3 regions of the Xenorhabdus sp. SGI 60 genome follow, and region 3 is predicted to be linked to each of the others. Evidence: predicted binding sites of a transcription regulator. Region 3 holds the regulator's gene; each other region holds the start of a gene.
What was found. The regulator PurR, encoded in region 3, represses purine synthesis genes. The targets are predictions, from matches to a motif close to CANGCAAACGTTTGCNTG.
Positions count from the first base shown of each region.

Region 1: a site for PurR is predicted at 3,862-3,879, ahead of cvpA (colicin V production protein). Genes of this name have one in related genera too.
Region 2: a site for PurR is predicted at 1,446-1,463, ahead of gltS (sodium/glutamate symporter). Genes of this name have one in related genera too.

Region 1 covers NZ_CP196860.1:1,337,601-1,344,699, reverse strand. The annotation lists gene ACSJJG_RS06620 (TIGR01777 family oxidoreductase) at 149-1,069, shown strand; gene ACSJJG_RS06615 (UbiX family flavin prenyltransferase) at 1,133-1,723, opposite strand; gene purF (amidophosphoribosyltransferase) at 1,769-3,286, opposite strand; gene cvpA (colicin V production protein) at 3,319-3,807, opposite strand; partial or broken gene dedD (cell division protein DedD) at 3,949-4,637, opposite strand; gene folC (bifunctional tetrahydrofolate synthase/dihydrofolate synthase) at 4,627-5,925, opposite strand; gene accD (acetyl-CoA carboxylase, carboxyltransferase subunit beta) at 5,918-6,865, opposite strand; gene ACSJJG_RS06585 (DedA family protein) at 6,994-7,099, opposite strand, start outside.
Region 2 covers NZ_CP196860.1:164,038-171,136, forward strand. The annotation lists gene ACSJJG_RS00745 (uracil-xanthine permease family protein) at 9-1,394, opposite strand; gene gltS (sodium/glutamate symporter) at 1,636-2,850, shown strand; gene recG (ATP-dependent DNA helicase RecG) at 2,918-4,999, opposite strand; partial or broken gene ACSJJG_RS00760 (TrmH family RNA methyltransferase) at 5,021-5,588, opposite strand; gene spoT (bifunctional GTP diphosphokinase/guanosine-3',5'-bis pyrophosphate 3'-pyrophosphohydrolase) at 5,594-7,099, opposite strand, start outside.
Region 3 covers NZ_CP196860.1:1,899,959-1,907,057, forward strand. The annotation lists gene ACSJJG_RS09110 (riboflavin synthase subunit alpha) at 226-867, shown strand; gene cfa (cyclopropane fatty acyl phospholipid synthase) at 950-2,101, opposite strand; gene punC (purine nucleoside transporter PunC) at 2,413-3,600, opposite strand; gene punR (DNA-binding transcriptional activator PunR) at 3,729-4,637, shown strand; gene purR (HTH-type transcriptional repressor PurR) at 4,641-5,666, opposite strand; gene sodB (superoxide dismutase [Fe]) at 6,168-6,746, opposite strand.

The DNA.
Region 1 (7,099 bases), 560 kb from region 3:
CTCCATATATGTAATAAATTCATCTGATGGCGAGATTTTGCACCATAAAACTTGATAGTGGTAACAGATAGCAGCATATTTCGCTGCCAGCTAAGTCATCCCTTGTTATAGTCCAATATGCAATGATCTTTTATTACAGGGGGTGGCTATGCGTATCTTAATTACGGGGGGAACAGGGTTAATTGGTCATCGCTTGACCTGCCAGTTGATTTCGCTCTCCCATTCCATCACCATTTTGAGTCGTTCACCACAAAAGGCGTATTCTCTGTTTTCTGATCGCGTTGAATGTTGGACAACGTTAAATGACCAACACAATCTCAATGGCTTTGATGCTGTTATCAATCTTGCTGGCGAGTCTATTATCAATAAACGATGGACACCGAAACAAAAAGAGAAACTGTGTCAAAGCCGTTGGCTGATCACTGAACAATTGAGCAAGCTAATCAAGACCAGTGAATCTCCGCCATCTGTCTTTATTTCCGGTTCAGCCGTTGGCTATTATGGCGATCAGGGACAATCAATCGTTACCGAAAACGATCTTCCTCACAATGAATTTTCCCATCAGCTTTGTGAACGTTGGGAGCAGCTGGCCCTACAGGCCCAAAGTGATAAAACCCGTGTCTGTTTGCTACGTACAGGCATTGTCTTGGCTCCCAAAGGGGGCGCACTGCAAAAAATGTTGCCACTGTTCCGGTTAGGTTTAGGGGGAGCAATCGGCACTGGCAAGCAGTATATGCCGTGGATACACATTGACGACATGGTCAATGGTATTTATTACCTGCTGGTATCACCTGATCTCCATGGCCCCTTTAATATGACATCTCCTTACCCTGTTCATAATGAGCTGTTTAGTGCCACACTCGCAACTGTATTACATCGTCCTGCCTTTATGCGCATTCCTGCATTTGTGTTAAAAGTAATGATGGGAGAAGCCGCTGAGTTAGTCTTAGGTGGTCAACAAGCCATTCCCAAAAGACTGGAAGAAGCCGGATTTGGTTTCCGTTATTTTCAACTGGAAGAAGCCTTGCAAAATATAATAGAGGAAAAGGACAATGCTTATATAGCCTGAACAAATATAAGGCAATAAACGATATGCTGTTGTGGTCTCCTCACAACAGCATATTGACTCAACTTACATGCCATATCCAATGGGCTTGACCCCCTGCCAACGGCTAAATAGATCTTCTGGCAGGTCAATATCGAACTGATCAAGTACCCGGTTCACTGTCTGGTCGATGATACCCTGAATATGTTCAGGACGATGATAAAATGCCGGAACAGGTGGCATGATCACCGCCCCAATTTCTGCTGCCTGCGTCATTAATCTCAAGTGCCCCAAGTGCAAGGGAGTTTCCCTCACCCCCAGCACTAGCTTGCGCTTTTCTTTCAAAACAACATCGGCGGCACGGGTAATTAAGCCGTCAGTGTAACTATGTACAATTCCTGATAGGGTTTTTATGGAGCAAGGCAAAATCACCATACCCAATGTCTTAAAAGAGCCAGAGGAAATGGATGCGGCAATATCACGATTGTCATGTACAACATCGGCCAAAGTCTGTACATCCCGCAACGTATAGTCCGTCTCCAATGCCAGAGTCTGCCGGGCTGATTGACTGATCACTAAATGCGTTTCAATGCCTTCTATTGGCCGCAAAACTTGCAGCAACCTGACACCATAAATCGCACCACTCGCGCCGGTCAGCCCGACAATCAATTTTTTCATGTTTTCCCCTGAGATTCTGGCTATAACTTCATGATAATAACAATATTATCCTTCATTATATATTTCCAGATCCTCTATTTCGCTCTGGCCACGCACTTTCATGGCATCATCTTTGCGCAGGTTTTCCAGATAGTCGAGGTAACACTGGTCAATGTCTTTCGTGACATAGATACCATCGAATACGGAGCATTCGAATTTTTCAATATCCGGGTTTTCTTCCCGGACAGCCTGGACAAGATCGTGGAGGTTTTGGTATATCAGGGCATCGGCACCAATGATCTGACGAATTTCATCCACTTCCCGGCCGTGAGCAATCAGTTCATTGGCATTCGGCATATCAATACCATAAACATTCGGGAAGCGAACTTCCGGTGCCGCCGAAGCAAAATAGACTTTCTTAGCGCCCGCTTCACGCGCCAGTTCAACAATCTGTTCAGAAGTGGTTCCACGCACGATGGAATCATCCACCAGCAAAACATTTTTACCCCGGAATTCAGCGCGATTAGCATTCAGTTTACGACGAACGGATTTACGTCGCTCTTGCTGACCAGGCATGATAAAGGTACGCCCTACATAACGGTTTTTGACAAATCCCTGACGATAGGGTTTATCCAGAATATGGGCGATTTCCAGGGCGATATCACAAGAGGTTTCCGGTACGGGAATAACGACATCAATATGTAAGTCTTCCCATTCACGGGCAATTTTTTCCCCCAATTTCCGCCCCATCCGCAACCGGGCGTTATATACCGAAACCTTGTCAATAAAAGAATCCGGGCGAGCGAAATAGACAAATTCGAACAAACAAGGTGTTAATGACGGATTTTCTGCGCACTGGCGAGTAAACAGTTGCCCGTTTTCAGTGATATAAATCGCTTCCCCAGAAGCCACATCACGCTGGAACTCAAAACCCAATGTATCCAACGCCACACTTTCCGATGCCACCATGTATTCATTGCGACCATCTTCCCGTGTTTTCTTTCCCAGCACCAGAGGACGAATGCCATGTGGATCACGAAAAGCCACCACCCCATGCCCAATAATCATGGCAATACAAGCATAAGCGCCACGAATTTTTTTGTGCATTTTTGAAACTGCCGAGAAAATATCATCAGGCTCTAAGGGGAAATCAGGAAATTGGGCTAGTTCATTGGCAAAAATATTCAGTAGAATTTCAGAATCTGAGGTGGTGTTGACATGACGGCGGGCATTTTCAAACAGCATTTTTTTCAATTCATGTGCGTTTGTCAGATTGCCGTTATGTGCCAACGTGATACCAAAAGGAGAATTCACATAAAAGGGCTGCGCTTCAGATGCACTGGAACTACCCGCCGTAGGATAACGGACATGTCCAATGCCGACGGTTCCCTGTAAACGTAACATGTGCCGTGTTTCAAACACATCTTTGACCAATCCATTAGCCTTACGTAAACGAAACTCATTGTTACCATCAATAGTTGCAATACCTGCTGCATCTTGTCCACGGTGCTGAAGCACCGTCAATGCATCATAAATCGACTGGTTAACCGGTGTATAACCGACGATACCGACAATACCGCACATGTAGCCTTTCCTCATCAGCCAAGCGGAGAGCGTTATCTCTCCGGCAGGAAACTCGACGCACTTTGTAGGTAGTCAAAAAACCACCTGATAATTTGACTAAACTGTGGGATCAGTTGTGATTGTTGCCAATCCTGACTTTTGGGCAGTGGCGTGAAAGAGTCCGCAATAAACAAAATGGCAGACACCACCAAGACACCACGCAAGGCGCCAAAGCAGATCCCCAGGACCCGATCAGTGCCTGACAGGCCCGTTCGCTGAACAAGTGAACCAATGACATAGTTTACTACCGCGCCAACAATCAGTGTTGCAATAAATAAGATAGCAATCGCTACCCCATTGCGCACCAGTTCATCCTCAAGGCGGGTAAAATAAGCCGCCAAATAAGTATAAAAGTGGCTTGCAACAAAGAAAGCACAGCCCCACGTTATCAGGGAGAGCGCTTCGCGAACAAAACCCCGAATCAAGCTAACCAGTGCCGAGAAACCAATGATGGCAATGATCGTATAATCAATCCAGACCATATTTTAATCCAAAAACAGGCTCCCGACATTCAGGTCGGGCGCATTCTAACAGAAAACGAAAACGTTTGCGTAGTAGATTCATCACTCTACTGAAAATAATTTTCGGCAGGTAAACAAACCGCATTTGCTGTGCCAATCAGATTATGGCTTATAATTTTTGATCTGCCCTTGTAATCCCGTAAGTTTTCTTAATTCGGACAAAATAGACTCCAATGCCTGCCTTGATGCATTCGGCCCTACATAAATCCGGGTTAACTGTCCCTGTACCGGAGAAGAAGGCACTGTATATACCTGGTGCCCGGAAAGACGCAGCCTTGCCACTATTTCACCAACTTTGTCCGCATTTTTTAATGCGCCAAGCTGAACAACATATGCCGTTGCCTGAGGGGCTTGCTCGGTTGGCTTCGGTTTAGGTTTAGTTTCTGGCTTGCTTTCAATGCGAGGTTCCGGTTTAACCTGTGGTTTAGTTGCCGCTTTCTGTTGAGAAGATGACTCAGGTTGCACCACTGTTTTAGGATCTTGCGTGACAGGGAGGTGCTGTTATTGGCTCTGAAGGCGATGGCCGAGTCAGCATATCTATATCTGGCTCTTGCTCCTGTGATTGCATTGCTTCCGCAGCACCCTCAGGCGGTGTAGACGGCATGTTTTGTGTCAATGGTGGGGATCGAATCAATATCCTCTTCATCACCCGGTTTTGGCACCAAAGGAATCGAAGCAAATTGATCTTCGTTATATTTCTTATCGCCATCAAAAATCATAGGCAGGACAATGACACCCAATGCAACAAGAACAATGGCGCCAACCAAGCGATTTTGGAATTTACTGGCCACTTTCCTTGCCCTCCTCCAGTGCTTCCATGACATGTGCGACCGTGTGGAAAGAGCCACAAACCACGATAATATCTTGCACTGATGCATCTTCCATTGCCTGCTGCCAGGCTGTTTTTACTTCGGGAAATGTCCGCGCCTGCACAAGATGTTCAGACAGTACGTCGGCTTCTGCTCCCCTTAGTTCATGCAATGATGCGCAATACCATTCATCAATTTGTTGAGAAAGACAGGCAAGTGTACCTGCTATGTCTTTATCTCCCAACATGCCAACCACACCACGGATCTTACTGTCTGGTGAGCGAGGCCATTCTGCCAGTTTTTGCACCAGATAGCCCGCAGCATGTGGATTATGGGCCACATCCAAAATGACCAGCGGATTTTCCCTGACAATTTGGAAACGCCCCGGTAATTGAGCATTTCTTAGCCCTGCATGGATTGCTTGTTCATCAATAGCCCGGCTGACGTTGTCATCCTGCTGCAACAAGCAATCGATCACCCCCATTGCAGTTGCAGCATTTGCTAACGGCAAATTAGGTAAAGGTAACTCATTGAATTGTTGCTTATCGCTTCGCCAGTTCCAGCTATTTTCATGCTGTGAGAAATGCCAGTCAACGCCACGGCGAAAGAGCTTAGTCCCCAATTCATCCGCAACTTCAGCAATTGAGTGAGGCATCTCAGGTTCACCCACCACCGCAAAATGTCCACGGCGGAAAATGCCCGCTTTTTCACGGCCAATGTGTTCGCGATCTGCTCCCAACCAATCCGTATGATCCAGTGCAATACTGGTGATTGCGGCAATATCGGCATCAACGATATTGGTGGCATCCAAACGTCCACCCAGCCCAACTTCCAAAATCACAACATCAAGAGAAGCTTCTTTAAAAAGCTGTAATGCAGCCAACGTCCCATATTCAAAATAGGTTAATGAGATGTCGCCACGCTGGGCTTCAATCGCTGCAAATACACGGCAGAAATCTTGTTCCGCGGGTTCTTTTCCCTGAATACGCACCCTCTCGGTGTAGCGTACTAAATGCGGGGAACTGTACACGCCGACTTTAAGCCCTGCGGCCAGAAAAACAGATTCCAGGGCATGGCATGTGGTTCCCTTGCCATTGGTGCCTGATACCGTGATAACTTTTGGAGCCGGTTTCAATAAGCCTAACTGGCGACCCAGTTTACCCACACGTTCAAGCCCCATATCAATGGCTTTGGTATGCAGGTTTCCCAGATAGGAAAGCCACGTCATGAGTGACGACGTGGCTTGAGGAATTTGTGAAATATCAGACATCTTCTTTATTAGGAGTGATGTTTATATCAGCTTCGACATCAGCAGAATCAACAACGATTGCTTCTATTGGCTCTGCTTTTGTGCCCGGATGGGGTTTGTGGGTCAACATGGCAAGCAGGCTGGCAACTTTATCGCGCATGTCTGGACGACGCACGATCATATCAATCGCACCTTTCTCCAGCAGGAATTCACTACGCTGGAAACCTTCCGGCAATTTTTCACGCACTGTCTGCTCGATGACACGAGGACCAGCGAAGCCAATCAATGCCTTAGGTTCAGCGATATTGATATCACCCAGCATCCCCATACTTGCCGTTACCCCACCCATTGTTGGGTTGGTCAACACACAAATATAAGGCAAACCACGATGTTGCATTTTTGCCAGCGCTGCACTGGTTTTTGCCATCTGCATCAGTGACATCAATGCTTCCTGCATACGTGCCCCGCCACTGGAAGTAAAACAGACAAATGGACAATTGTCTTCCAGAGCCTGTTCAACAGCACGCACAAAACGAGCGCCAACCACAGAACCCATTGAACCGCCCATGAAATTGAACTCAAAGGCACCGGCCACAATTGGCATATCATGCAGCTTACCTTTCATAACGATGAGTGCATCTTTTTCTTGCGTCTGCTTCTGGGCTGCAACTAAGCGATCTTTATATTTTTTGGTATCGCGAAATTTCAGGATATCTTTGGGTTCCAGCTCACTGCCTAATTCTGTGCCAGTGCCTTCATCCAAAAATGAATGCAATCTCTTACGGGCTAAAATACGCATATGGTGGTCGCATTTTGGACACACTTCAAGGTTACGCTCTAATTCAGCACGATAAAGTACTTGACTGCAACTGTCGCATTTTGTCCAAACTCCTTCAGGGATACTTGCCTTACGAGTTTGTATAATTTTGCTTTTATTTAGAATCTTTTCAATCCAGCTCATTAATGAACCTTTCCGTCTGAATCTGGCTGCTGCCAGCTTTTGTTTTACGTGCCATTAAACCACAATGCCATTGCAGTGTGGATAAAAAACTGCTCAAACCTGTTTACGGTTGTCGATTTATCTATCTTCTATTTATCTACTGCACTGCTTGTTGCTTTTTTCGATGCAGCGCGGCGATGACGCCAAATTTCTATAATGCCTGGCAGAATAGAAATAAAAATAATGGCAACAATC
Region 2 (7,099 bases), 1.7 Mb from region 3:
GCTGTTAACTATTTTTCTTGGGGAAAAATGAGATTAAGCAGAATGGCGGTTAACCCACCTGCGGCAATGCCTGAAGAGAGTAAGTTTTTCACCCAATCAGGGGCAAACTGTAAAATCAATGGTTGTTGAGAAACACCTAACCCCACAGCCAGGGACAGTGCGATGATCATAATGGCACGACGATTCAGAGACTCACGGGAAACAATTCTGACACCAGATGCGGCGATAGTGCCAAACATCACAATCGTTGCCCCTCCCAGAACAGGCTCAGGAATATGTTGTACAAAACCCGCTACGGCGGGAAACAGCCCCAATAGAATCAGCATCGCAGCAATCATGTAACCGACATGGCGACTGGCAACACCAGTTAGCTGGATCACACCATTGTTCTGGCCAAAACAGGAGTTTGGAAACGTATTGAACACGGCTGAAACCATAGAATTGAGACCATTTGCCAGCACACCGCCCTTGATACGTTTTATGTAAAGTGGGCCGCTGACAGGTTGCTCGGAGACATCTGAGGTTGCTGTGATATCACCAATTGTTTCCAGTGATGTCACCATAAAAATCAGAATCAATGGGATCAACAGATTCCAGTCAAAAGACAAGCCATAATAAAGTGGCGAAGGAATTGTGATGATTGATGCATCTTCTTGCGGTATTGAAACGGGTAACCTATCCATATACCAGGCCAGCAGATACCCCACTGCCATGGCGATGACCAGAGAAGCAACACGCAAGTAAGGGTTATTTTGGCGATTCAGCAATACGATAACCGCAAGAACAACTCCCGCCAGCAGCAAGTTTTCAGGTGCGCCAAATGTGCCGTTTTGAATCGCAGAATAACCGCCACCAATCGAAGTTAATCCCACTTGAATTAGCGATAAGCCAATAACCATCACCACAATACCGGAAACCAGAGGGGTAATGATCCGTCTTGCCAAATGTAACACTCGTGAGAGCAGCACTTCCGTCATTGAAGCGAGCATCAGTGTACCAAACAGGGCTGCCATCATAGTTGGAATATCCGCACCGCCATTTTTCAACGCCAGGCCACCCATAATAAGTGGGGCAACGAAATTAAAGCTGGTGCCTTGGATTGAAAGCAACCCAGAGCCAATGGGTCCCCAGGAGCGAATTTGAATCAGTGATGCTAAACCTGAAGCAAACAGGGACATACTGATAATGCGTTGGGTATCCTGTTCTGGAAGTCCCAGAGCCTGGCAAATCAACATCGCTGGCGTAATAACAGCCACAAACATGGCCAGTAAATGTTGGCATGCAGCAAATAAGGCATGTGGAAGCGGTGGCTTATCTTCCAGACGATAGATCAGTTCGTTGTTTGATTTATTGGGAACTTCTGATGAATTGGATTCACGGGGTAAATTGACCATGTTGTGAAATTCCAGATAGACAAAAAGCGCATTTTAATGATTCTTATCACTAAAGCAATCGTTTGCTTTAAGTTTTCATCATGAATTACGGTTCAATCCCGTCACATTTTTAAATGTTTTAACTTGTGTTTATGCGTAATTTTATTTCTAATCCAACCCTTACCTGCTCTTGGCGTTTTTATAGGATGATTATAACGTCACATTAAGTTCACATAATATTAACAATGGATGAGGTACATCAATGTATCATCTGGATATTTATGGCACGCTCGTTGCTGCCACACTGGTTTTGCTACTAGGAAGAAAACTCGTACAATCAGTCCCATTCCTTGAGAAATATACGATCCCGGAGCCAGTCGCAGGTGGATTATTGGTTGCATTAGTTCTGCTGGCAGTTAAACAATCTATAGGCTGGGAAGTCAGTTTTGATTTATCTCTCCAAGAGCCTCTCATGTTGATGTTCTTTGCCACAATCGGCTTGAACGCTAACCTTGCCAGCCTGAAAGCCGGCGGAAAATCTTTGGTCATTTTTGTCTGCGTGGTTGTTGGCCTGTTATTTGTACAGAACACCGTGGGCATCGCATTGGCGAAAATGCTTGGCCTTGATCCATTAATGGGATTGCTAGCAGGCTCCATTACACTATCTGGTGGGCATGGAACAGGTGGTGCTTGGGGCAAGGTATTCACTGAACGTTATGGCTTTGAAAATGCTAAAGAAGTGGCAATGGCATGTGCAACATTTGGCCTGGTTTTAGGTGGCCTGATTGGTGGTCCGGTTGCCCGCATGTTGGTGAAAAATACCAAAACGCCAGGGTTGGGGGCTGAGGATACCGAGCTGCCGACGGCATTTGAAAAACCTTATACTGGTCGGCTTATTACACCATTAGTGATGGTGGAAACTATTGCTATGATTTCCATTTGCTTATTGGCGGGTAGGTTTATTGAGAAACTGCTACAAGGCACGGCCTTTGAATTGCCGACATTCGTATGTGTCCTGTTTGTTGGTGTCATTCTTAGTAACGGTCTATCTTTGCTTGGTTTTTATCGGGTATTTGACCGAGCGGTGTCGGTATTGGGTAACGTCAGTTTATCGCTGTTCCTGGCAATGGCATTGATGAGCTTGAAACTGTGGCAACTGGCTTCCCTTGCGCTGCCAATGTTGATCATTCTTGCCGTGCAGACTTTGGTTATGGCTTTGTATGCTGTTTTCGTTACTTATCGCATAATGGGTAAGAATTTCGATGCGGCAGTATTGTCAGCCGGTCACTGTGGTTTTGGCTTAGGTGCAACACCAACAGCCATCGCGAATATGCAAGCAATCACTGACCGTTTTGGGCCATCGCATGTGGCATTCTTACTCGTACCTATGGTGGGGGCATTCTTTATTGATATCGTTAATGCTACCGTCATCAAATTGTATCTGTTATTACCGATGTTCCCATCTGTAGCAGGTTAAATTAATACACTTTTGTCTTGCCTGATATCTTGGCGAATATGCCGCTGAAATACTCAGCGGCTGGAACTTAAGCATGGCTGTATTGGGAACTATCCGGCAACCAGCGCTCAATCAGCGCTTTGGCGTGTTCAGGATAATACTGGTGGATATAGCGGCCGATACGCTGAACTTCGGGCAGCATACTTTGGTCGCGCAATAAATCCGCGATCCTGAATTCTGCATTACCTGTTTGGCGTGTACCCAGCAGTTCACCTGGCCCGCGGATCGCCAAATCTTTCTGGGCAATCACAAAACCATCATTGCTGTCGCGTAAAACTTGCAGGCGAATTTTGGCTGTATGGGTCAATGGGGTTTTATAAAGCAGGACACAGTGTGAAGCGATAGCTCCTCGCCCGACGCGCCCTCTAAGCTGGTGCAACTGAGCCAATCCCAGTCGTTCGGGGTTATCAATAATCATCAGGCTGGCATTAGGCACATCCACCCCGACTTCAATGACTGTGGTGGCAACCAGCAATTGTATTTCACCTTGCTTGAACGCCTCCATGACGGCTTGTTTTTCTGCCGGTTTCATCCGCCCATGCACTAAGCCAATTTTCAATTCAGGCAACGCCAGTGTCAGCTCTTCGCTGGTCGCCTGTGCGGCTTGTGCTTCCAGTACCTCCGAATCTTCGATCAGGGTACACACCCAGTAAGCCTGACGGCCTTCATCCAGACAGGCGCTTTTGATACGTTGGATAATGTCGTTCCGGCGAGTATCTGGGATGGCCACGGTGGTGACTGGCGTTCGGCCTGGTGGCAATTCATCAATGACGGAGGTATCCAGATCGGCGTAGGCGGTCATTGCCAATGTGCGTGGAATAGGGGTCGCTGTCATGATCAATTGATGGGGATGGAAGCCTTGTTCGCGTCCTTTTTCCCATAATGCCAGACGTTGATGAACACCGAATCGATGTTGCTCATCAATGATAATCAGTGCCAATCCTGCAAATTTTACCTGCTCCTGAAATATGGCATGAGTACCGACAACCATGCTCACTTGACCGCTTGCTATCGCCTCTTGCTGTGCCAGACGCGCCTTACCTTTCTGCTTGCCAGCCAACCAACCGACCTGAATACCGAGCGGTTCAAGCCATTGGCGGAAGGTATTGGCATGTTGCTCTGCCAAAAGTTCAGTTGGTGCCATCAGAGCCACTTGCTTGTCGTGAACAATGGCTCGAACGGCTGCCAGCGCTGCCACCAATGTTTTCCCCGAACCGACATCCCCTTGTATCAGGCGCATCATGGGGACATTTTTTGCCAAATCATGTTCTATTTCTGCAACAACACGGACTTGTGCGCCTGTGGGTGAGAATGGTAATTGGCTCAGGAGCTTCTGCTTCAGCGAATCATCTGCCGTTAGGGGGTATGCATGAAAGCGCTGGGTTCCAGCCCTGGCTGCCAACATACTTAAATGATGTGCCAGCAACTCTTCCAGAATTAACCTTCGTTGAGCCGGATGTCGGCCATTCTCCAAATCGGCCAGAGAAGTCTCCGGTGGAGGGTGGTGCAATGTACGCAGTGCATCGGGCAGTCTGATGATCTTCCGGCTGAATTCTTCCGGCAGCAATTCATTGATGGCGCAGGTGTCTAATATTTCCAATGCCTGATCGATTAACTTGCGCAGCGTTGTCTGACGCACTCCCTCGGTCGTGGGATAGATGGGAGTTAACGTTTCTTGCAGTTGGATGTGGTTGGCGTGTTGCTGGACTTTATATTCAGGATGGATAATCTCCGGCCCTTGATTCCCGCGACGAATTTCCCCATAAGCAACAACGTGCTTTCCCGCGGCCAGATTATTTTTCATGGCGGCAGTAAAATTGAAAAAACGCAGAGTCAATATACCTGTGCCATCACTGATTTGGCAGGTCATGATGCGCCGCCGCCCAAATGCCACACTGGTGCGTAATATTTCACCTGTTACCGTAGCATAAATGCCGGGCAATAATTCATTAATGGTATACAGGCGGGTTTGATCCTCATAGCGGAGCGGCAAGTGAAAAAGCAGATCCTGTAGATTGACCAACCCTAACTTAGCGAGCTTAGTGACCTGATTGGCTCCAACGCCACGTAACATGGTTAAGGGGATGGCATCAAGTAGTTGGCCTTTCATACGATTTCTCCGTCAGTGTGATTATTTCCTTGCTGATGGTGCAGTTGTTTTTTGCGCGGCTGATGTTACTTGCATAGCTGACCACCATGACCCACTTGCGATGATTTGCCCTTGCTTATCTATCAAAGGTTGTTCCAGGCCTTTACGGCGAGAAACGGCGGCTAACACGGGATACCCTCCTTTGAACAGTAACCTTTGCTGCTCCTCTTCCGGCAGAACCACTTTTCTCCTGTCCCATAATGATGCAGGTAGGTTTAGTGTAATCAATTTGACGGAAGTCGACGGCCTTATCAGAAAGATGGGTTGCCAGCACTTGCATTCCATCAGATTTAAATTGGTGAATAGCTTGTTCAATCGTGAAATGCGTTTTCACCTGAACCCAGCTATTACTGCCCGCAGCCGAAGATAGCTGGGTTCTTAATTGCTCAGTAGGCCAGATAGCATGGATTTGATGAATACCAACAGCATCCGCAGTACGAATAGCGATGGATACGTAGTGGGGTTTGTGAACTTCTTCTAAACAGATTGTCAGGTCAGGTTGACGCATTGCCATCATCTGGCAAATGCGTGCGTAACGTTTAGGATTCATAACCTCTAGTTTCGGTTACGGCTGACTCGCATCACGTCTGGCATGATACGTATCTTACGCATGATATTCGCCAGCTGAATACGGTCTTTGGTCGTCAGCCTGATGAAAGCACAATAGACACGGCCATCTTTCTCCTCTGTATTCATGCTTTGAATACTGGAGTTTACATCGTTAATGGCCGCAGTCAGATTTGCCAATGCCCCCTGATGGTTAAACATATCGACTTTAATTTCAGCAATAAAATCGCTATTGATATCTTTATCCCACTCAACAGGCATGAATTTTTCCGGTTCTTTCTGATATCCACGGATATTGCGACAGGATTCGTGGTGGATGACTAAACCTTTTCCGGGGCTGATATGGGCAATAATCGGGTCGCCTGGAATGGGGCGACAACATTTGGCAAAAGTAATCAGAATACCATCAGCGCCCTTGATAGGCAGCTTACGGGAAGGATTGCCGTTGTTGTTTGGTATTTTTTCTGGTGAACCCAATAATAAGTTGCGGGCGACAACCACGCTCATGGCATTACCCAATCCGATTTCCGCCAGCAGATCATCCAAAGTAGCGAGCTTCATTCTTACCAGCTCTTTATTGATATTTTCTTGCGGAATATCGGTAATTTTTGTGCCGTTACCGAGTGCATGATTGAGTAAACGACGCCCCAGACTAATGGAATCATCCCGTTTCAGGTTTTTCAGTAACTGGCGAATTTTGGCGCGTGCTTTGGAACTAACGACAAAGTTCAGCCATGCCGCATTAGGGCGGGCACCGGGTGCAGTAATAATTTCGACCGTTTGCCCACTGCTAAGCGTTTGTGAGAGAGGATAAGGCAGACGATCAACGCGTGCACCAACACAGGCGTGGCCGATATCGGTATGGACGGCATAGGCAAAATCGACAGGGGTTGCGCCAGCCGGTAACTCAACAATTCGTCCTTCAGGGGTAAAAACATAAATCTCATCAGGGAACAAATCAGATTTAACGCTTTCAATAAATTCAAAAGAGCTGCCGGCACTTTGCTGGAGTTCCAGCAAGCTTTGCATCCAGCGCTGGGCACGAACTTGCGCAGTTGTACCGGATTCCCCTTGTTCTTTATAGGCCCAGTGTGCGGCAACCCCCATTTCCGCCATTTGATCCATATCTTCGGTGCGGATCTGAACTTCGACGGGTACTCCATGCGGGCCTATCAGGGAAGTATGGAGGGATTGGTAGCCGTTGGCTTTGGGGATGGCAATATAATCTTTCACTCTACCCGGGCGTGGCTTGTACAAACTGTGCATTTGCCCCAGTACGCGATAGCAGGTATCAAGATTATTGACGATGACACGAAAGGCGTAAATATCCATAATGGAATGGAAACGCTGCTCTTTCAGACGCATCTTACGATAGATCGAATAGAGATGTTTTTCGCGGCCACTGACTGCGCATTTGATACCGGCATCCGTTAACCTGCCTTCAATCTCCGACAGAATTTTCTGGATCATCTCTTTGCGATTACCGCGAGCGGC
Region 3 (7,099 bases):
ATTGTATAGGACTCATTTTATTAATCCAATCATTGCACGATGTTTATACTCAACATGATTGAAGCAACACTCAACAGAAACTAAAATCAACCAAAATAATGTATTAAATAAAATGGTATTTAAACAGAGTAATGTTTAAACGAAATGATGTTTAAACAACATGGTGTTTAAAGGTGGTGGGTGGGTTAAACTAATCCGCCAGATGAAATTATTAAAGAGGTTCCCATGTTTACAGGTATCGTTCAGGGAAAAGCACCGATAGTTGCTATTGATGAAAAAATGCATTTTCGGACCTATGTTGTTAAATTTCCGGCTGAATTATTACCCGGAATTGAAACGGGCGCTTCTGTTTCCCACAACGGCTGTTGTCTGACTGTAACTAATATCGACGGTGATTTAATCAGTTTTGATTTAATGAAAGAAACATTGCGTTTGACCAACCTTGGCGAACTTAGGGTAGGTGATTTAGTTAATCTGGAAAGGGCGGCTAAATTTGGTGATGAAATTGGTGGGCATTTGATGTCCGGTCATGTTATTACAACAGCAGAAATTGCCAAGATCTTCACTTCTGAAAATAACCATGAAATATGGTTTCGAATTCACGATAAACAGTTAATGAAATATATTCTGCATAAAGGATTTGTCGGTATTGACGGAATTAGCCTAACAATTGGAGATGTAGTCAATAATCGCTTCTGTGTTCATTTAATTCCAGAAACATTGGAGCGTACAACTTTGGGCAAAAAACGTCTCGGTGAAAAGGTTAATATTGAAATTGATCCACAAACCCAAGCGATTGTAGATACCGTTGAACGTGTTATGGCTCAGAAAGAACAAGAAAAATTATTGTTACAGACTGAAGAATAATAAAAAATATTTCTAGATTCGATAAAACACGAAAGCTACAGAAATACCATTTCTGTAGCTTTAGAAATTTCATTATGAGGAGTTATCTAGGTACTCTTAATCCTTTTTCGATGCCTCGCGAGCTGAATACTATCTGCCATAACTGTATATCTCTTGCACGAAATGCACCTGCACAGGCGTTCAGGTAATAACTGAACATCCGTTTGAAGCGTGGGCTATAGTTACGCTCTATTTCATGCCAACTGGCGATAAATCGCTCATACCATGCCATCAATGTCCGGTCATAATCGGTCCCAAAATTGTGCCAATCTTCCATGACAAACTTTCCGGTAGTTGCTTTGGCAATTTTGGCAATCGACGGTAAGCAGCCGTTGGGAAAAATATATTTGCTGATCCATGCATCGGAACCTAATTTATCAATATTGGAACCGATAGTATGGAGAAGGAACAGACCATCAGGTGTTAAGTTCTTTTTCACTATATTGAAATAATTGTCATAATTTTTAGGGCCTACGTGCTCAAACATGCCGACAGATACAACGCGATCAAATTGAAGATTAAGGTTTCGGTAATCTTCAAGGATAATTTTTACATTTAGATCCTTGCAACGTTCCTGTGCATACTTCTGTTGCTCGGCTGAAATTGTTACTCCTGTGACAGATACTCCGTAGTTTTCTGCCGCATAGGCGGCCAAACCTCCCCATCCACAACCGATATCCAATAAAGTCATACCCGGAGACAGTTGTAGTTTTTCGCAAATCAGGCGCAGCTTATGGGATTGTGCTTCTTCCAGTGTGTTGGCATCTTTCCAATAACCGCAAGAATATTGCATGTGAGGATCAAGCATCCGAGTAAACAGGTCATTGCCTAAATTATAATGTTCCTCACCTACAATCCAGGCACGCTTGGGAGATTGTAAATTAAATATACGAGAGATAATTATCTTGAAGATATCTTTGACATTTTTAGGAATACGATGTTCTAAACCTGCCCGTAATACTTTGTAAAAGAAAATATCAAGGCGATCACATTCCCACCAGCCATCCATATAACTCTCACCCAGACCCAAGGAGCCTTCTTTCAATACGCGCTTATAGAAGTCAGGATTTTTAATACGTATGTCGAAAGGGCGCTTGCCATTGATATCAATATCAGTTTCCTGAAGCAATTCATGGGCGATCCTATGCCAAGGATCAGTGATTATTTTTTTACCTTCAACGAAAGACGAACTCATATACTCTCCAACATTTGTGTGATGGAATTTTGAGGTGTCACTTTGTAGCTGATTTTTATTATATAAAACCTCGAAGGTTTGTTTGAAAATAATATAGAAATTGCATTGAAAAGCACATATTGCCTATTCATCCTGAAATTAAATAGAGCGTCAATGCTCTGAAAGACCTCAAATTCCGAGTTTTTAGAATAATGAATCCGTATGAGTATATGAGTGAAATGGTATTTAAACAATCATCTAAAGGTCACATAATGGCGTAACCTTTAGATAATAATGTTCTTAACTATTATTTTTTTGGAAAATTATTGTATTTATGCTTGGTGACTTTTTTCAACACCTTGTTTTTGCAGCCAATAACCGATAGCCATGGGGACAACCGTAAGTGCCATGATTGTTGTCGTCGATAAAAGAGGGTATTCCATAAATAGAGAAACGATCATACTGGCAACAAAACAGAGGCCCAATTGCAGGGCATTTTGTAATGCAGCCGCTTTACCACTATCCTGTGGATAAACAGACAGAGCATTTGCTACTGCAATTGGATAGGATGCACCATTCATTGCCGCCATTACACAAAAAGGAATAAGAATGGCTATAAATGAAGGTTCACTTAATATGGAAATCAAACAAATAATGATCATGCTTACAGCATAGCCCACCAACAGAAATGGGAATACCGTTTCACTTTTTACTTTTTCCAGTAAGATACGGCAACCATACCCGCCAATCATAAATGCCAGAGTTTGGGGAATATAACTTAAGCCAATATCGGTAGGATCATAACCCATATCTTTCAAAATTGTTGGTGAACCCGTTAGCCAGGCAAAAAAACCTGCACTGCAAGATGCATAGATCAGTACATTTCCGTTAAAAACTGGGGAAGTGAATAACGTAAAGAAAGAAACTACCTTTTTATCGGCATGGGTTTCGATATTGGTGCGTTTATTGGTCAGAAAAAATGTTGGTATTAACAGCAAGATCGCTACGATCATTAAAACAAGGAAAATGATTCTCCAACCATTATGCGTTAATAACCATGCGCCCAACAAAGGAGCAAGAGCAGGGGAAAGAGCAACCAAAGGCATGATCATGGCAAAAACACGTTTGGTACGCTCTGCATCATATCTATCGACGACTAAAGCCTGCCAGGTCACCGCAGCAGAACAAACACCAACCGCTTGCATAAATCTCAATACCAATAACTGGATCGGGTCTGTTATCCAAAGCATACCTAAACAACTAATGGAAAACAGGAATAGGCCGATAATAAGAACAGGTTTTCTGCCCAAACGGTCAGACAATTGACCCCATAAAAGTTGGGCAAAAGCAAATCCGGCAAGAAAAATGCTAAGGCTCGCACTGATGGCGTTAGTTGATGTACCTAATTCTGCTTTCATTGTATCAAAAGCGGGCAGATACATATCAATGGCCAAATAGCCTAGCATGCTTAAGCCTGCGAGATAAGACATAAATGGAAGGGAGTTTTTATTTGTTGTCATTGTGTTAATAATTAGGTTTTGTAGTGGAGTGAGTAAGGAAATATTTGGCTTATTTTATATAGCATGATTTTTACTTGTGAAACGGTAATATTTGCACCATGCTGTGAAAAAAATTGAAAGGAAGATATATGTGGTCTGAATACTCTCTGGAAGTCGTTGATGCTGTTGCCAGAACAGGAAGTTTCAGCGCGGCTGCATCAGAACTCCATCGTGTGCCTTCTGCTGTCAGCTATACGGTAAAACAGCTTGAAGAATGGCTGGCAGTACCTCTGTTTGAACGTCGTCATCGTGATGTCGATTTAACGGAAGCGGGGGCAATTTTTGTCAAAGAAGCGCGTTCTGTTATCAAAAAAATGAATCACACTAGGCACCAGTGCCAACAGGTTGCCAACGGTTGGCGGGGGCAATTTAGTATTGCGGTTGATCAGGTAGTAAAACCAGAACGAACGCTTCGGCTAATTTTGGATTTTTATCGCCATTTTCCAGATATTGAGTTACTTATCTATCCAGAAGTTTTCAATGGCGTATGGGATGCTTTGGTGGATGAACGAGTGGATGTCGCCATTGGCGCGACACGTGCTTCCCCCGTGGGCGAGCGATATAGCTTCAGGGATATGGGGTTTATGCCTTGGCTGTGTGTAGCCAGTCCTGAACACGAACTGGCAGTAATATCGGAAAAATTGAATGATGATCAAATGCGGCCTTATCCCAGTTTATGTCTTGAAGACACCGCGCGCAGCTTACCTAAACGTGATACATGGGCTTTGGATAATCAGCGGAGGTTGATTGTTCCCGATTGGGATGTTGGATTAAGCTGCTTGATGGATGGATTGTGTGTAGGCATGGTGCCCAAACACCGAGCGCAACCGCTGATCCGTAAAGGCAAGCTGATTACACTTGAACTTGAACAACCATTGCCTGACAGCCCATGCTGCCTGACATGGTCGCAAAAAAGCCATTCACCGGCATTAAGCTGGTTACTTGATTATCTGGGGGATAGCGAAACGCTTAATGCCGAATGGCTGCAAGAAAATTAACTGTCAGCGGCGATAATCGATAAAAGGTCCATCTGCAACTGAGCGCCGTTCAACAAGGCGTGGGTGGACTTCGATAGTTTGAGCATCCTCACGTTTATTGACGATCCTGTCCAGTAGCATTGAAAAGGCCATTTGCCCTAAACGCTCTTTGGGTTGGTGGATGGTTGTCAATGCTGGCGTAAAATAGCGGGCATTACGAATATTATCATAACCGATGATTGAAATGTCTTGTGGAACGCGCAATCCCAACTCATCGGCTGCACAAATTGCTCCCATAGCCATGACATCTCCACCACAAAAAACAGCGGTTGGGCGATGTTTTTGATTCAGGATCTTGTACATAGCTTGATAACCGGACTCAGGTTCAAAATCACCTTGTACAATCCACTCATCCCGAATAGCGATATTGGCTTCTTTTAGTGCTTTGAGGAAACCTTGATGGCGGCCCCCCCCCGTATTTCTTGCCAATGACCCAGGAATAGATGCAATATCACGATGACCACGTTCAATGAGATAACGGCCAGCCAGGTAACCACCATGAAAGGCATTATCAATAATTGCATCGGTAAAATCGCCTCTGGATTCTCCCCAATCCATGACCACCATAGGAATATTACGATAGCCTTCCAGCATACTCAAAAGTTGCTCAGGGTATTCTGAACACATTACCAGCAAACCATCTACCCGTTTTTGCGCCAGCATTGCGAGATAAGCTTTCTGTTTATCAAGGTTGTTATGAGAATTACATAAAATCAGTGTATAACCTTTGCTATAGCAGCTATTTTCAACCGACTCTATGATCTCAGCAAAGTATGGTGCTTCACTTGATGTTGCCAGCAATCCAATGGATTTGGTGTGGTTAACTTTCAAGCTGCGGGCAACGGCACTGGGAGAATAGTTCAATTCTTTAATAGCGGCCCAGACTGCGGCCTTGGTATCTTCGGCGACGAAACGGGTTTTATTGATAACATGGGATACGGTTGTGGTCGAAACACCAGCGCGTTTAGCCACATCTTTAATCGTTGCCATGAAAAAAGGACTCCTGACCTTCTGGTCTAATTTATATACCCTTTATCTTTCTTGTCGGGTATAGCTATTTGTTAATCGTTTGCCAATATATTTATATACAGGGTGATGGTTGGCAATAATTTAGCGGTAAACCTTGAATTTTGTCTGATCTAGCTCAAAAGTGAAAGCAATAATCGATGCTATAAAGAGTATGGATTAAATATCGCGGTAGGGTTTTTCGATATATGGAAAATAACTGCTTAAAATTTAGGATGTTGAGGTGTCTTAATTTTCACATTGAGGATGTTCTATGGATACAGATCTGAAGCTGGGATTGTTGGCTGCCTGTAGTGCATTAATCATGATTGTTTTTCTGGCAAGCCTCTGTCTGATCTGATCAAGATCTAAAAGAAGAATTTGTAGTCTCACTTACATTAAGGGCGGGTTCTCCGGCATGCGGAATTCCGCGAATGAAGGAAAACCTGCCCTTATTATTTCAGGTTAGTATAAGAATGAATCTTATTAAGCCAGGTTTTCTTCAACAAATTTCCAGTTTACCAGAGCCCAGAAGTGCTCCAAATATTGAGGGCGTGCATTGCGGTAATCGATGTAATATGCGTGCTCCCAAACGTCAACAGTCAGTACTGGCTTATCTTCGCCAGTCAGTGGGGTTGCTGCATTTGAAGTGTTAACAATAGCCAGAGTGCCATCAACTTTCTTGACTAACCAAGTCCAGCCTGAACCAAAGTTTTTCAGGGCTGCGTCGGTGAACTGCTGTTTGAACTCAGCAAAAGAACCGAAAGCATTGTTGATAGCATTTGCAACTTTTCCGGTGGGTTCGCCCCCACCATTTGGTGACAGGCTATGCCAGTAGAAAGTATGGTTCCAAACTTGTGCTGCGTTATTGAAAATGCCAGCTTCAGAAGTTTTGATAATTTCTTCCAGCGATTTTCCGGCAAATTCAGTATCTTTAATCAGATTATTCAGGTTTACAACATAAGCGTTGTGATGTTTGCCGTAGTGATATTCCAGAGTTTCTGCAGAAATGTGTGGTTCCAGGGCATCTTTGGCATAAGGTAATGCGGGTAATTCAAAAGACATTGCATGCTCCTTTTTAATATCGGGTTTTTGGCTCCGCAAACCATGGCTTAGACACTAACCATGGGCAGGGCAAATTTAAGCTTATTATCGTGTTACTATTTTGATAATTATCTTAACAACTTTTCTGCTAAATAACAGGGAAAAAGATGCTATTGAGCTGCGAACTGGTGCAGAACTGAACTTAACATGGATTAGATACAGTCAGTTGGAATGAAAATAACTGATGATCAATTGCTGCAAATCATGGCAAAAATTTGCCATATAAAGTTCACGGTAGAAAAATTAGCGTAGAAAGTGGTATTCTGAATCAATCTTTATCTTATGCTGATAAATAGCGCTTGCAGTTTTTAAGG